DNA from 3 places in the Rhizobium sp. WSM1328 genome. Region 2 is predicted to be linked to each of the others. Evidence: predicted binding sites of a transcription regulator. Region 2 holds the regulator's gene; each other region holds the start of a gene.
The links. Region 2 encodes LexA, which represses DNA repair genes until DNA is damaged. Its sites were predicted from a motif close to TGTTCNNNNTGTGTTCNG; they were not measured.

Region 1 (4,950 bases), 1.1 Mb from region 2:
CCAGACGGTCGAGAAACATGCGATCGTGGCTGATGATGATGGCGCAGCCGGCAAAGTTCTCCAGCGCGTTTTCCAAGGCACCCAGCGTTTCCGTATCGAGGTCGTTGGTCGGTTCGTCGAGCAGCAGAACGTTGCCGCCGGCCTTCAGCATCTTGGCAAGGTGAACACGGTTGCGCTGACCACCAGAGAGATTGCCGACCTTCTGCTGCTGGTCGCCGCCCTTGAAGTTAAAGGCGCCGCAATAGGCACGGGAGTTCATGTCGAACTTACCAAGCTTGATGATTTCGGCGCCGCCGGAGATTTCCTCCCAGACCGTCTTGTCGGCCGCAAGGGTGTCACGGCTCTGGTCGACATAACCGAGATGCACGGTCTCGCCGATGCGGATCGAACCGCCATCCGGCGTTTCCTGGCCAGTGATCATCCTGAATAGCGTCGTCTTACCGGCGCCGTTCGGGCCGATGATGCCGACGATGCCGCCTGGCGGCAGCTTGATCGACAGGTCGTTGATCAGCGTGCGGCCCTCGAAGCCCTTGGTGATGCCGTCCATCTCGATGACCACCTGGCCGAGGCGCTCGCTGACCGGGATGATGATCTGTGCGTCGCCGGGACGCTGCTTCTCGGCGGCATCCACCAACTGCTCGTAGGACTTGATACGCGCCTTGGACTTGGCCTGACGGGCTTTCGGGCTGGACGCGATCCATTCCTGTTCGCGGCTGATCGCCTTCTGGCGCGATGCATCTTCGCGGCTTTCCTGCAGCATCCGCTTGGCTTTCGCCTGCAGGTAGGCCGAATAGTTGCCTTCGTAGGGAATGCCACGGCCGCGGTCGAGTTCGAGGATCCAGCCGGTGACGTTGTCCAGGAAGTAGCGATCGTGGGTAATCATCATCACGGCGCCCGGATAGTCGCGCAGATGTTTTTCGAGCCAGGCGATGGTTTCGGCGTCCAGGTGGTTGGTCGGTTCGTCGAGCAGCAGCAGATCCGGCTGCGAAAGCAGCAGGCGGCAGAGCGCGACACGGCGTCGCTCACCACCCGAAAGGCTGGTGACATCGGCGTCACGCGGCGGGCAGCGTAGCGCTTCCATCGCCATTTCGACCTGGCTTTCCAGATCCCAGAGGTTCTGGCTGTCGATGACGTCCTGAAGCTTGGCGCCCTCTTCCGCCGTCTCATCGGAATAGTTCATCATCAATTCGTTGTAGCGATCGAGGACAGCCGTCTTCGAGGCAACGCCTTCCATGACGTTCTCGAACACCGTCTTGTTTGCATCGAGGTGCGGCTCCTGCTCGAGGTAGCCGACCGTCGCACCTTCGGCGAGCCAGGCTTCGCCGGTATACTCCTTGTCCTGGCCCGCGATGATGCGCAGTACGGTGGATTTACCCGCGCCGTTCGGACCGAGGATACCGATCTTGGCATCGGGGTAGAACGAAAGGTGGATATTCTCCAGGATCTTCTTGTTGCCATAGGCCTTGTTGAGGCCGGACATATGATAGATGAACTGACGTGCCATGCTGCGCTGCTCCGGGCGGGAAACTTTGATTGTGCCGCTATGTAGGCGAAACAGCGCCTCCGGGCAACGCCGAAACCCGGTTTACTCAGGAATTCCGGTCAAAAGCCCGCAGCGTCGACGACGCCCTCGTCGCAGCCGAACGACGTTTTTCCAGCGCCCTGGATCAGATCGGCAAGCCCGGCACTTTTCGCCGATGCCGCTCCGGCAGCTTCCGAAAGCCCGATCGTCAGCTCGCTGATCATCCTGATATTGCCGGCCCGCCGGCAGCTCATCTTGACACGATCGCCGGCACCCGGCCCGAAGCTCTTGTCGAAAGCCGCCTTGATCGCTTCGGCCTTGACCGGTTTGCCGATATTGGCAGCGAAGAGATCGCGCACGGCCGACGCGTTGAGTGCGCCCACGAGGTGCACGCCGACGCCGAAATAGTCGTCGGCGCTCATCTTCGTGCAGGTGCCATGCTTCACCCACTCATGCCGTTCCAGGCCGGACTGCGTGCCGGGCATCGCCTTTGCGAGCGCCGCCTGCGTCTCCGCCGCAAGCGTGACCTCCGGCAGCTTGTTCCAGTCGCCGTCCTTGTCGGCGGTCTTCTGATCGGCGCTCACGCCACAATAATCCTGCCGCATCGGCCAAAGCCCGTGCAACGAAAAGTTCGTCGCATCATGGCGCTCCGTGGCCTGTGTAGCGCATTCAGGCTTCTTCTGGTTTGTCTGGCAAAAAGCCGGCTGCCAGCTTGCCGCCAGAATGAAGCGGGTGCGCCCGCCAGCCTCCTGCGCCATGGCAGCGCCGGCAATAACCATCGACACAGCGAACGACAAGGTACGCAACTGCATGCTGCTCATTTCAACCCCCAAAAAAGAACAATACAGGAACAAATAAGCATGAAGATTGAAAGGCCGCAACCCTGAATCGCAACAAGGCCCCAATTTGTTGTCGGATAATCAAACGCCCATGTTGCAATTACCCAGCGATCTGGTCTGTTGCCGCCGGGAGGATCCACATGTTTGCTGAAACGCAAAGGCTCGTCGTGCCGGGGGCATCGCTGGCCTACCACCATGCCGAGGCCGAAGCTGCGGCCCGCGGCATCCTGTTGATATCGCATGGCTTGGCCGAACATTCGAAACGATACCGCTCCTTTGCCGAGGCGATGGCAGAGCGCGGCTATCACGTCTATGCCCACGATCATCGAGGCCACGGCGAGACGACGGCGTCCGATGCGCCGATCGGCCGCTTTGCCAGGCGGGGTGGCGTTGAAAGGGTGATCGGCGACGTCATCGCTATGCGTAGCCATGCGGCCTCCCGTCGTCCCGGCCTGCCGGTGATCCTCTTTGGCCATTCGATGGGCGGCCTCATCGCCCTCAACGCTGCCGTCACAGCTCCGGCCGACTTCGACGCCGTCGCCGTCTGGAATTCGAATTTCGCCGTCGGCCTTGCCGGCCGCGCCGCCCAGGCAATCCTGCTTGCCGAGCGCATGCTGAAGGGCTCCGACGTGCCGAGCGGCCTGCTGCCGAAGCTTACCTTCGGCACCTGGGGCAAATCCATTGCCGGCCGCCGCACCGAGTTCGATTGGCTGTCGCGTCTTCCCGATGAAGTCGACAAGTACGTCAGCGATCCACTCTGCGGCTTCGACGCCTCGGTCTCTCTCTGGCTCGATCTCTTCGAGCTGACCTTCCGCGCGCCGCATAAAATCCATCTCGACCGGCTGGCGCGGGATATGCCGATCCATTTGGTCGGCGGCGGAGAAGACCCGGCGACGGAACGTGGAAAAGCCGTGCTCTGGCTGTCAAACCATTTGAAAGGCAAAGGCTTCTCCCGTATCAGCACTGAGATATATCAGGACATGCGGCACGAAACATTGAATGAGATCGGCGCGCATGCGGCGATCGCAGCCTTCGCCGATTGGTGCGACGGGGCCGTCGCAAAGTCCTGAGCGACCAATATCCTGAGTACAGGGATTTTCATCATGAGCAGCACTTCCGCCCGCCCCGTTTCGTCCGCCTCCGACGTGACGACGGGGCTTGTGCTGATGGTTCTTTCGGTGATGGTCTCGCCGCTCATCGATATCTTCGCCAAGCTTGCGATCACGACTGTTCCATCCGGGGAGATCACCGCCGGTCGCTTCGTCGTACAGGCGCTCTGCATGCTGCCGATCGTCGTATGGCGGCGCAGCTTCGCTGAATTCTCCTGGCGCCAGAGCCTGTTCCATGCCATCCGCGGCGCGATCATCACCGTCTCGATGATCTCCTTCGTCACCACGCTGAAATATATGGCGGTCGCCGACGCGATTGCGATCTTCTTCGTCGAGCCGATCATGGTGACGATCCTCGGCGGCATCTTCCTCAAGGAGACGATCGGCTGGCGGCGCTACACCGCCTGCTGCGTCGGCTTCTTCGGGGCGATGCTGATCATCCAGCCGAGTTTCGAAGAGGTCGGCTACATCGCGCTTCTGCCTGTCGTCAGCGCGCTCTGCATCGCGATCTTCGTGCTGATGACTCGGGCTCTCTCGCATAGGGAGGACCCCTGGTCGATGCAATTCCAAATGAGCATCTGGGGCTTGCTCTTCTGTGCCATCCTGCTTCTCCTGGGTCAGGGAACCGGCTCCGACCTCTTCGATCCCGTCATGCCGGAAGGTCGCGCCTGGTTCTACGTCGCCGGCGTCGGTGCCATGGCGGCAATCACTGGCATCCTCGGCGTCTACGCCTACCGCGCAGCACCGGCCTCGACGCTGGCGCCGCTGCAATATTTCGAGATCGTCTCGGCGACGATCTTCGCCTGGCTGGTCTTCGGCGACTTTCCGGATGCCGTCAAATGGCTCGGCATTGCCATCATCGTGGCATCGGGCTTCTACATCCTCTGGCGAGAGCGCCGCTTTGCTTCAAAGCCCGTATCCGATACATCTGAGGTGACGCTGGCGCCGTAGATATTGCCGGGAGGGAACATGACAGAGACCGTGACCAAAAAGCCGCCGCTTGCCGGCATCCGGGTGATCGAGCTTGCCCGCGTGCTCGCCGGCCCCTGGGCGGGACAGATGCTCGCCGATCTCGGCGCCGACGTCATCAAGGTCGAAAATCCCGACGCCGGCGACGATACACGCCAATGGGGCCCGCCCTTTGTCGAGGGCGCCGATGGCGAGAACCTCTCGGCCGCCTATTACCACGCCGCCAATCGCGGCAAGCGCTCTGTCACCGCCGACTTGAAGAGCGCCGAAGGCCAGGACCTCGTCCGCCGCCTCGTCTCCACCGCCGATGTGGTCATCGAGAATTTCAAAGTCGGCGGCCTCGTCAAATACGGGCTCGATTATGACAGCCTGCGCAAGGAGAACCCGAAGCTCGTCTATTGCTCGATCACCGGCTTCGGCCAGAACGGCCCTTATGCCAGCCTCGCCGGCTACGATTATATCGTCCAGGGCATGTCCGGCTTCATGTCGATTACCGGGGAGCCGGGCGGCC
Region 2 (4,950 bases):
TGTCACGGCAAGATCGGCGACAGCGAAGAGGATTGCCCGGCCGCGCAGGCCACGATCTGCGGATGAGCCGACGATGTCGAAATAGGCCTCCAACCCTTCCGCCGTCATCAGGCTGATTTTGGCATTCGACGCCGGGATATTGACGCCGAAACCGGTTTTCTCGACTGCCGATTGCACCACGGCGAGGCTGACGAAGGCAGCGAAGGCGGCAGCATCAGGCGCGCAAAGCGCTATCTCGACTATGCCGGTGACGCCATTGGCATGCGTCTCCAGCACGGCGCGGTCGGCCGGCAGCGGATTGACGCGCTCGACGGTAAATAGCAGGAGATCAGGCGCGCGCAGATCGCCGGCAAAAGCCAGCTTGAAGCCGGCAATCGTCTCAGAACCGTCCGGCATCGTCATCGGCCGGGTGAACTGCAGCATCTCGCCGGCGCTCGATCCGTTACCGACGAAATTCTGATGATCGATGCCGGCATCCTTGCTGCCAAAAGCCAGCCCCGAAAGCCCCTCCGCGCCGCAGCGGAAGCGGAAAGCCTGATTGCGGGCGGTGAAGACATTGCCTTGGCGCGCCGACGCCTCGCTCTCCTCGACGCTCGCAATCCCGAGCGGCTCCAGATAGGTCTTGTCAGCAAAGAAGACGCAGGCATTCTCCGTTCCGAAGGGATGGCGCGCATCGGGGGCAACGGTGAAGCCGAGCTTGCCGAGCCTCTCGCGCGCCAGATCGATATTGACGACCGGCAGCACGACATGATCCAGCGGGTGCGGTTTGGCGGAGTGCTCGTTCATGATATCCCTCCCTGACACGGCAAGAGATGTGCGACAGCGCTTCCCTCAACGCAAGACTTCTGTGCCAATCCGGCGAATGAAAATAAAAATCTCAACGAGTTGGCGCCAAGTTTTACGGAAATTTAGCTACTTGCGGAACACATATGGAACATATAGTGTCTGTTCTGGATTTGTTTCAATCACGAGGTCACAACGTCGATGCTCACGCGCAAACAACAGGAGCTTCTCCTTTTCATTCATGAGCGCATGAAGGAATCCGGCGTTCCGCCATCTTTCGACGAAATGAAGGATGCTCTGGACCTCGCCTCGAAGTCCGGGATTCATCGCCTGATTACGGCGCTCGAGGAGAGAGGCTTCATTCGCCGCCTACCGAACCGCGCCCGTGCGCTCGAGGTCATCAAGCTTCCGGAGGCCTACAGCCCCAGCATCCAGCCGCGGCGCGGCTTTTCGCCGAGCGTCATCGAAGGCAGCCTGGGCAAACCTCAGCCGGTCGCCGCCCCTGCTCCCGCAAAACCCGTCGCCGACAACGGCAACTCGGTTTCCGTGCCGGTCATGGGCAGAATCGCCGCCGGTGTGCCGATCTCGGCGATCCAGAACAACACCCACGACATCGCCGTTCCGGCCGACATGCTCGGTTCCGGTGAACATTATGCCCTGGAGGTCAAGGGCGATTCGATGATCGACGCCGGCATCTTCGACGGCGACACCGTGATCATCCGCAATGGCAGCACCGCAAGTCCTGGCGACATTGTTGTTGCACTCGTCGATGACGAAGAAGCGACACTCAAGCGCTTCCGCCGCAAGGGCGCCTCGATCGCACTGGAAGCGGCCAACCCGGCTTACGAGACCCGGATTTTCGGACCAGACCGTGTTAAGGTGCAGGGCAAACTCGTCGGCCTCATTCGCCGCTATCACTGACATCGGTTAGGCCGGATTCGGTAAAGCTGTTGCTGCGCCAGTCAAAGGCGCGATGGCGCATCCATGGTCGCGACAATGCGTCAAATGCGGTTGCCACCTCCAGGCCGGCGTCCGCGAAGCGCAACTCGATGGATCCGGTCCTGCGCAGCGTCTCGCCGGTGAAGAGCGTCGCACCTGAGCGGCAGCTGTTGAAACGCAGGCGGACCGACGTCACGATGATATCGGCCGCGTCGCATGCCGGGCCGAGATAGGCGGCATTGTCGATGACAGCAACCACACGACCATTGCCAAGCCTTGATGCGCACCAGGCCCTCTTGACGCAGGAAAAGCGGTTTGCTTCACCGGCCGCTGCGGCCGCCCGCATCGCTGTCCTCGCTTCGTTCTGCTGATCGCGGGAAAGCTTGACGCGGCGGTCTTCTCCTACCTGCGGGATAGCAGGACCATCCAGCATCTTCGGCGGATCATGTCTCGGCAGGACCAGGGCTCTCTGCCACTGGTCGAAGATGAAATCCGGTGGTCTTTCACGGTTGGAAGCCATTGCTGCCGCTTCGACCACCGCGACGAGACTGCCATCCTCCGAAATCACCAGATCCGGCGGCCGGGGAACCGGTAGAAGCAACAGGATGAGCGTTGCGACCGCGATGATTGATGTGCCGATATGGCGCAGCCGGGTGCGGAGCAGCGTCAGCAGCAGAAAGCCTGCCACGGCGACCGCGAAATACCAGGCGGGCAAGCGGCCGACGTCGATATTGCCATCCCAGCCGGACACCGTCTTTGCGACCGCGATCACCAGATCGAGGCCGAATCCGACGACCTTCCAGGGCAAAACATCCAGACCGAAAGGCATGAGCAGCATCGCCAGCAAGCCGGCCGGCATGACGATGAAGGAGATGATCGGCATCGTCGCGAGGTTTGCCGGCAGGCCGTAGGCGGTCAGGCGATGAAAATGCTCGATCGAAAACAGCGCGGTGGAAAAACCGCCGATCAGCGAAGTCAGGAAGACGCCGCCGAAGAAACCGGCAACCGTAACGACGGGCCTGATGATAGGTAGCTTCAGAAAGGCGTTTTCGCGGACGCGCCGGTCCTTCCACAACTGATAACCCGAGACCAGCGCCAATGTCGCGGCAAAGGACATCTGGAAGCTCGGACCTAAGACCTCGGACGGTGAAATGAGGATGATGACGAGGGCGGAAAGCGCGACATTGCGCAGGCTGATCGACGGCCGGTCGAAGAAGACGGCAATCAACATGATGGCCATCATGATGAAAGCGCGCTCGGCAGAGACCGCAAAGCCCGAAATCAGGAAATAGGCAGTAACGGCGATGAGCGCGCCGGCGGCAGCGATCTTCTTCGTCGGGTAGGCCTCAGCGATACCGGCAAAGATGCTGAGCAGCATCCGAAAGCCGACGAAGAAGATGCCGGCCGACAGCGCCATGTTGAGACCGGAGATGGCGATGATATGAGCCAGACCGGACTGGCGTAGTGCCTCCGTCGTCGCATCCGAGATGGCGCGCCGCTCGTCCGTCACCAGTGCGGCGGCAAAAGCGCCGGTATCGCCGGGCAGGATCGACCTTATCCGGTCGCCAATGCCGCTGCGCAGCCGGTAGAGCCCTTCGAGCAGCGCTTCCACCGCCGATCTTGCAGCCTGCGGACCTGCCTGCGCATCGACCTTCGTCGGTGCACCGTAGAAGAAGCCGTTGGCGCCGATGCCGTCGAAATAGGCACTGAAGGAGAAGTCGTTGAGCTCGGGAAGTGCTGGGCCCGCCGGCGGCGTCAGCCGCGCCCTGCCGGTGATGATATCGCCGATCTCGAAGGCTGCGTCCGCACCGCGGGCGATGGCGGTGATGCGTTCCGGCGGCCGCTTGACCTGAGGCGCTTCAGTGCCGGTGACGGCAAGAATGTAGCGCCACCGGCCGCGACCATCGCCTTCGCGCCGCTCGACGCGGCCGGTCACCGTCGTCGTCACTGATGAATCGAGGATCACGGTCGAAGCCCGCCAGCTCTCGAACTGCGCCGAGACTATGCCGCAAGCCACGAGCGAAAGCGCCAGCAGCGCTGCCCGCAATGCCGCCCGGTTGCGGCTGGCGATGAGAACTGCGACGGTCAGCACCAACAGGCAGAGCAGCGATGCAGTGAGCGGAAAATCCGATGCCGCGAGAAACCAGATGGCTGACCCGGCGCCGAGGAAGACCGGCGAGAACAGCAGCAGGCGGCCATGGTCCGTCTCCTCGCCCAGCATGCGCATGCCGGCACGCAGCAAGTGCGAGGCTGCGGCCGGCAGCCGGTGGCGCAATGGTATTGCCGACTGCGTCCTTGCCGGTCGCGTCACCACGACTGGTGGTGAAAAATTGGAGGAGCGGCAAGGCCTTCGCCTGTTTCCGGCCGCAATTCGACTGACGTCAACTCCTGCATGAACCGCCCAAGCCCGGCTGCGAAGGCAGTCAGAATGCAACCTCCAATCAAATCCGGCAAGCATAATCGATTGAAATATGAGGCAAAATCGCGAGCCCCAAAAGACCAGTCGAATCATCGGCTTCCGATATGCGTGTGGCTCATCGCTGCAGTGCCTAAAAGGTGATACCGCATTGCACAAAATGCCATCACAGTAACTTGGCATTAGCTTCGCGATCATATAGCTATCGGTGAGGACGCTTAACCCCTATGGCGCTTTTATGGCGCCACCGCCATTTCGGAGGATCAGCATGACGGATCAAAGCGCTACAATAAAAATCGGTGACAAGTCTGTCGACCTTGCTGTCAAAAGCGGCACGATCGGCCCGAGCGTCATCGATATCGGTGCCCTCTACAAGAACACCGCTTCCTTCACCTACGATCCGGGTTTTACCTCGACCGCATCCTGTGAATCGAAAATCACCTACATCGACGGCGACGAAGGTGTCCTGCTGCATCGTGGCTATCCGATCGAGCAGCTCGCCGAGCATGGCGACTTCCTCGAAGTCTGCTATCTCCTGCTTTACGGCGAACTGCCGACCACCGTGCAGAAGAAGGATTTCGATTACCGCGTTACGCACCACACCATGGTACACGAGCAGATGAGCCGCTTCTTCACCGGCTTCCGCCGCGATGCGCATCCGATGGCCGTCATGTGCGGCTGCGTCGGCGCACTGTCGGCCTTCTATCACGACTCCACCGACATCACCGATCCGCACCAGCGCATGGTCGCCAGCCTGCGCATGATCGCCAAGATGCCGACGCTTGCCGCGATGGCCTACAAATACCATATCG
Region 3 (4,950 bases), 1.7 Mb from region 2:
GAATTTCTTGATCACCATCTCCCGCTTCAGCCGCGAGATGTAATCGATGAACAGCACGCCGTTCAGGTGGTCGATCTCGTGCTGCAGGCAGGTGGCGAGCAGGCCGTCGGCTTCCACGGTCTGTTCCTTGCCGTTCCGGTCGAGATACTTGACCGAGACGACAGCCGGGCGCTCCACCTCGGCATAATAATCCGGAATCGAAAGACAGCCTTCCTCATAGACGGAGCGCTCGTCGGAGGATTTGACGACCTCCGGGTTGATGAAGACCTGCGGCTGCTTTTCCTCGCCCTCGCGAGCGATGTCGATGACGAGCATGCGGCGCGGCACGCCGATCTGGATGGCAGCGAGGCCGATGCCCGGCGCGTCATACATGGTTTCCAGCATATCGTCGGCAAGACGCTGCAGGTCGGAATCCACCCGCTCGATCGGCTTGGACAGCTGGCGGAGAACGGGATCGGGAAGAATGATGAGTGGCTTGATGGTCATGGCGTTCCCATAACCCATCTTTTCCGACTATGGAATTATCCGGCAGCCGGGGAATACGCTTTTTTGCATCCCCGCCTGGAATTTCGCCATATTCGCCTCAGGCCGCCCGGCGGGCAGCACCCGCGGAACGGCCCTCCGGCCGGGCACGGAAGTGCTGCAGCAGCTCGATCAGGGTCTCCACCTCGTCCTTGAGGCGGCGGGTTTCCGCCGAAGAGTGCTCGACCATGTCCGAATTCTGCTGGGTGATCGCACCCATGTTGCGGACGGCGAGGCTGACCTCGTTGACGCCGGTCGCCTGATCACGGGCGGCGGCGGCGATATCGGCGACGAAACGGTTGATGATGTCGATGCGGCTGATCATGTCGTTCAGCGCCTCGCCGGTGCTGGAAACGATGCCGACACCCTGATTGACCTGGGTCGAGCTCTGCGAGATCAGGTTCTTGATCTCCTTGGCTGCTTCCACGGTACGCTGGGCGAGCTGGCGAACTTCCTGGGCGACGACGGCAAAACCCTTGCCGGCATCGCCGGCACGGGCCGCCTCGACACCGGCGTTTAGCGCCAGCAGATTGGTCTGGAAGGCGATCTCATCGATGACGCCGATGATCTTGGAGATCCCGGTCGAGGATTTCTCGATGCCGGCCATCGCCGAGACGGCGCTGGTGACGAGTTCGCCGGAGTTCTTCGCCTTCTGCTGTGTCTCGCGCACGGCATCCGACGCCTTCTCGGCATTGGCGGCCGTCTGGCCGACGCTGACGGACAGCTGCTGCAGCGCGGCCGAGCTCTCCTCGACGCCTGCCGCCTGCTGGGCGGTGCGCAGCGCCAGATCGTTGGTCGCGTTGGAGATGACGTCGGCGCCGGTCTTGATATGGCCGGAGGTCTCGCGCACGGAGGCGAAGGATTGGCGAAGGGCGCTGACGGCGCGATTATAGTCCTCGGCCATCTGCCGGAAATTGCCCGGCAGATCGGACGGTAAAGTGGCTTCGAGATCGCCGTTCGACAGCGCTTCTAGACCGCGGCGCAGCTGCTCCAGCGCGATCGCCTGGTCGGATTGGGCCTCAGCGCGCTGCTCTTCCAAGGCGCGGCGCTTGGCTTCCAGCGTCTCGAGATAGACCGAGATGGAATAATCCATGTCGAGCATGCCCGATTTGACGACCGCCGATAGCTTCTCGGCCAACAGCTTGCCTTGCTGGCGCGCGAAGATCGAAGGCCACTGCTTTTCCATGATGCCCTTGACGAGTTCGGACATGACGATGGCGTAACCGCCGATAGACCAGCGCGGTTCCAGCCCCATGCGCTCATGCATGCGGCCGACGGCGGTCACGCCGTCGACATAGCTCTCGTCGAACGTGCCGCCAGTAAGATTGACCCAATGATCCTGCTGACGCTTCTTGGCATGGCCCAGTTGGGACTTGTCGGCGACAGCGGGGGTCTTGGCGATCTTGGCGTAGAATTTATCGAGGGCGCCGCCGATCAGCTCTGATATGACAGGGCGCAGATCCCGCATCGACTTGCGCGCCGCTTCATCCAGCTCGATGAAATCGAGGCGCTGCCTGAGGGCATTGTCGGTCTGCTGGGCGGTCATGGGGATCTCTGTACTTGGCGCGACGCGCGCGGGAGGGGATTTCAGCGCCGCAGGTTTTGGCCAATATGGTTGAGCAATCGTTAAGCCGCGGCGACATTTCTTTTCGGTGGACGCGGAAGAGCAACGGCTTGCGAAGATATTGAGGATCGTCCATTCTGTTCACGTTTTGATCTATAAATCGCCGCTTCTTCTGTTATGCTTGCGGCATGACCGTCCATTCCGAATCGCTCGCCCTTTCCCTTGCCTCGATCAGCCCGGCCATGCTGGCGCTTGTCGGCGGGGGTCTCGCCGTCCTCGTCCTGCTGGTGATCGTGCTTCTGCTGCGCGGCTCCGGCCTTCGCCGCGAGCAGGCGGAGGAAGCGAACTTTCGCGCTGAGGAAAACGAAGCGCGCATGGGCGAGCTTTTGAAGATTCAGGCAGAGATGCAGGGCCGCATCGCGGCGATGACCGAGGTCTTCGGCGCGCGGCAGAGCGAACTCAACCAGACGATCAGCCAACGCCTCGACGGCATGTCGCAGCGAGTCAGCTCGACGATCACCGAGCAGACCAAATCGACGCATGAGAACCTGCAGCGGCTGCAGGAGCGGCTGGCGGTCATCGATGCCGCGCAGAACAATATCCAGACGCTCGCCAAGGATGTCGTCGGGCTGCAGGCCATTCTGTCCAACAAGCAGACGCGCGGCGCCTTCGGCCAGTCGAGAATGGAAACGATCGTCGCCGACGGTCTGCCGATGGGCGCCTACGCCTTCCAGCAGACGCTGTCCAACGGTTCGCGGCCGGACTGCACGATCCGCATGCCGAACGGCGCGCCGCCGCTGGTGATCGACGCAAAATTTCCGCTCGAAGCCTGGAACGCTATCCGAGACGCCGGCAGCCCCGAGGCCGGCAAGATCGCCGGCCAGCAATTCCGCCGCGACATGGAGGTCCATATAAGGGATATTTCCGAGAAATATCTGATCCAGGGGGAAACCCAGGATACGGCCTTTCTCTTCGTGCCGTCCGAATCGATCTTCGCCGAGATCCATGAGCACTTCGAGCCGGTGGTGCAGAAGGCGCACCGTGCGCGCATCGTCATCGTCTCACCGTCGCTGCTGATGCTGTCGATCCAGGTCATCCAGGCCGTGCTCAAGGATCAGCGCATGCGGGCGCAGGCGCATCTGATCCAGGGCGAAGTGGCGATCCTGATGGACGATCTCAGCCGCCTCGACGAGCGGGTGCGCAAGCTGCAGGGCCATTTCGCCATGGCGCAGAAGGATATCGACATGGTGGTCACATCAGCCGACAAGCTCACCAGGCGCGGCGCCAGGATCGAAGCGCTGGAATTCGAGGCCGGCGGCGATGCCAAGCCTGCCCGCGACAGCGAAGCCGCAGCCAAATCGGTGGAGAGCCGCACTGGTCTTCTGAAGCTGCGGGTGGTTGACGAGGAGTGACCGCTTCGGGCAGTGTCGCGCCCGCATGAAACAGTAGGAGCATGATGTCGTCAGCATGCTCCAGAAGACGGGACACATTCATGATCACAGTTTTCGGGTCCATCAACATGGATCTCATCGCCACGACCGAGCGCCTGCCGAAGCCCGGCGAGACGGTGGCCGGCAACGGCTTTGCCACGGCCGCCGGCGGCAAGGGCGCCAACCAGGCGCTGGCAGCGCGCCGCGCCGGCCGGTACGTGCATATGGCCGGCGCCGTCGGCAAGGATGCTTTTGCTGCGGAAGCGCTGGCCCTGCTCGATGATGCAGGCACCGACCTTTCTCTGATCAAACATGTCGACGGTCCAACAGGCACGGCGCTGATCCTCGTCGGCGGCGACGGAGAAAACATGATCGCCGTCGTTCCCGGCGCCAATGGCCAGGTCACGCCTGCCGATGCCGAGACCGCGATCGGCCGCATGGACGAAGGCGATGTCCTGATGCTGCAGCTCGAAGTGCCGGCTGCTGCCGTCGAAGGCGCGCTGTCGGCCGCCCGCGCCAAGGGCGTCACCAGCATCCTCAACCTTGCGCCGCTGATCCCCGATGCCCCGCGTCTCGGCCGGCTCGCCGATATCGTCATTGCCAACGAGACCGAGTTCGAGCGGCTCGCCGGACAAGAGGGCATGGACGCCCAAGCGCGGGAGGCAGCCCTTGTGCGTCTGCATGCGGAGACGGGGCAGACGCTGATCGTGACGCTCGGCGCCGACGGTGTCATCGCCATTCGCGACGGGTCGATTTCGAGGGCGCAGGGTCTCAAAATCCAACCTGTCGATACGGTCGGTGCGGGAGACACTTTCTGCGGCTATTTCGCCGCCAGCCTCGACGACGGCCTCGATTTTGTCTCGGCGTTGCGCCGTGCGGCAGTCGCCGGTTCGCTCGCCTGCCTCAAGGCCGGAGCGCAACCGTCGATCCCCTTGAGCGAGGAAGTCGCAGACAGGATATAAATCTTGAAGGATAGACGGCGGCAGCCCCCTCATACGCCTGCCGGCACCGTCTTCTCGAGGGGAGAAGAGATTTGCGGCAACGTCTCGATTCCCCCTTCTCCCCAGCGGGGAGACGGTGGCCCGAAGGGTCGATGAGTGGACTTCCAGCACCGAGTTTGCTCAACAAGTTCCGCTCAGGCTCTTCATCGTCGTTGGCTTGAAGAAAATCAACCAGGCCATGATGCAGATGGGCCAGGGGGCACAGCAGAATGCGGCGATGGTGGAGGAAGCGACCGCTGCGAGCGTCGCACTCAACGACGAGGCACAAACGCTGAAGGCGCTGGCCACGCGTTTCAGCGTCTCGGGTTCGGGCAACGCCGTAGTCCTCGCCTCTGTCGCCCGAAAGATGCGGGCACCGGCGACTTCAGCCCCTTCGCCTCGATCTTTCCGCCCCTCATAATGCAGAAGGCGCCTGGGAGATCAGGCGCCTTTT

Region 1: a site for LexA is predicted at 2,358-2,375, ahead of AC2444_RS14570 (ribonuclease T2 family protein). Genes of this name have one in related genera too.
Region 3: a site for LexA is predicted at 2,225-2,242, ahead of AC2444_RS00350 (DNA recombination protein RmuC). Genes of this name have one in related genera too.

Annotation. Positions count from the first base shown of each region.
Region 1 is NZ_CM172788.1:2,861,300-2,866,249, forward strand. Features, by position in the region: gene ettA (energy-dependent translational throttle protein EttA) at 1-1,504, opposite strand, end outside; gene AC2444_RS14570 (ribonuclease T2 family protein) at 1,603-2,343, opposite strand; gene AC2444_RS14575 (alpha/beta fold hydrolase) at 2,502-3,431, shown strand; gene AC2444_RS14580 (DMT family transporter) at 3,465-4,421, shown strand; gene caiB (succinate--glutarate CoA-transferase) at 4,440-4,950, shown strand, end outside.
Region 2 is NZ_CM172788.1:1,768,762-1,773,711, reverse strand. Features, by position in the region: gene AC2444_RS09150 (VOC family protein) at 1-786, opposite strand, end outside; gene lexA (transcriptional repressor LexA) at 985-1,704, shown strand; partial or broken gene AC2444_RS09140 (ComEC/Rec2 family competence protein) at 1,685-4,116, opposite strand; gene gltA (citrate synthase) at 4,407-4,950, shown strand, end outside.
Region 3 is NZ_CM172788.1:66,206-71,155, reverse strand. Features, by position in the region: gene def (peptide deformylase) at 1-486, opposite strand, end outside; gene AC2444_RS00355 (globin-coupled sensor protein) at 584-2,068, opposite strand; gene AC2444_RS00350 (DNA recombination protein RmuC) at 2,275-3,498, shown strand; gene AC2444_RS00345 (ribokinase) at 3,579-4,478, shown strand; partial or broken gene AC2444_RS00340 (methyl-accepting chemotaxis protein) at 4,669-4,917, shown strand.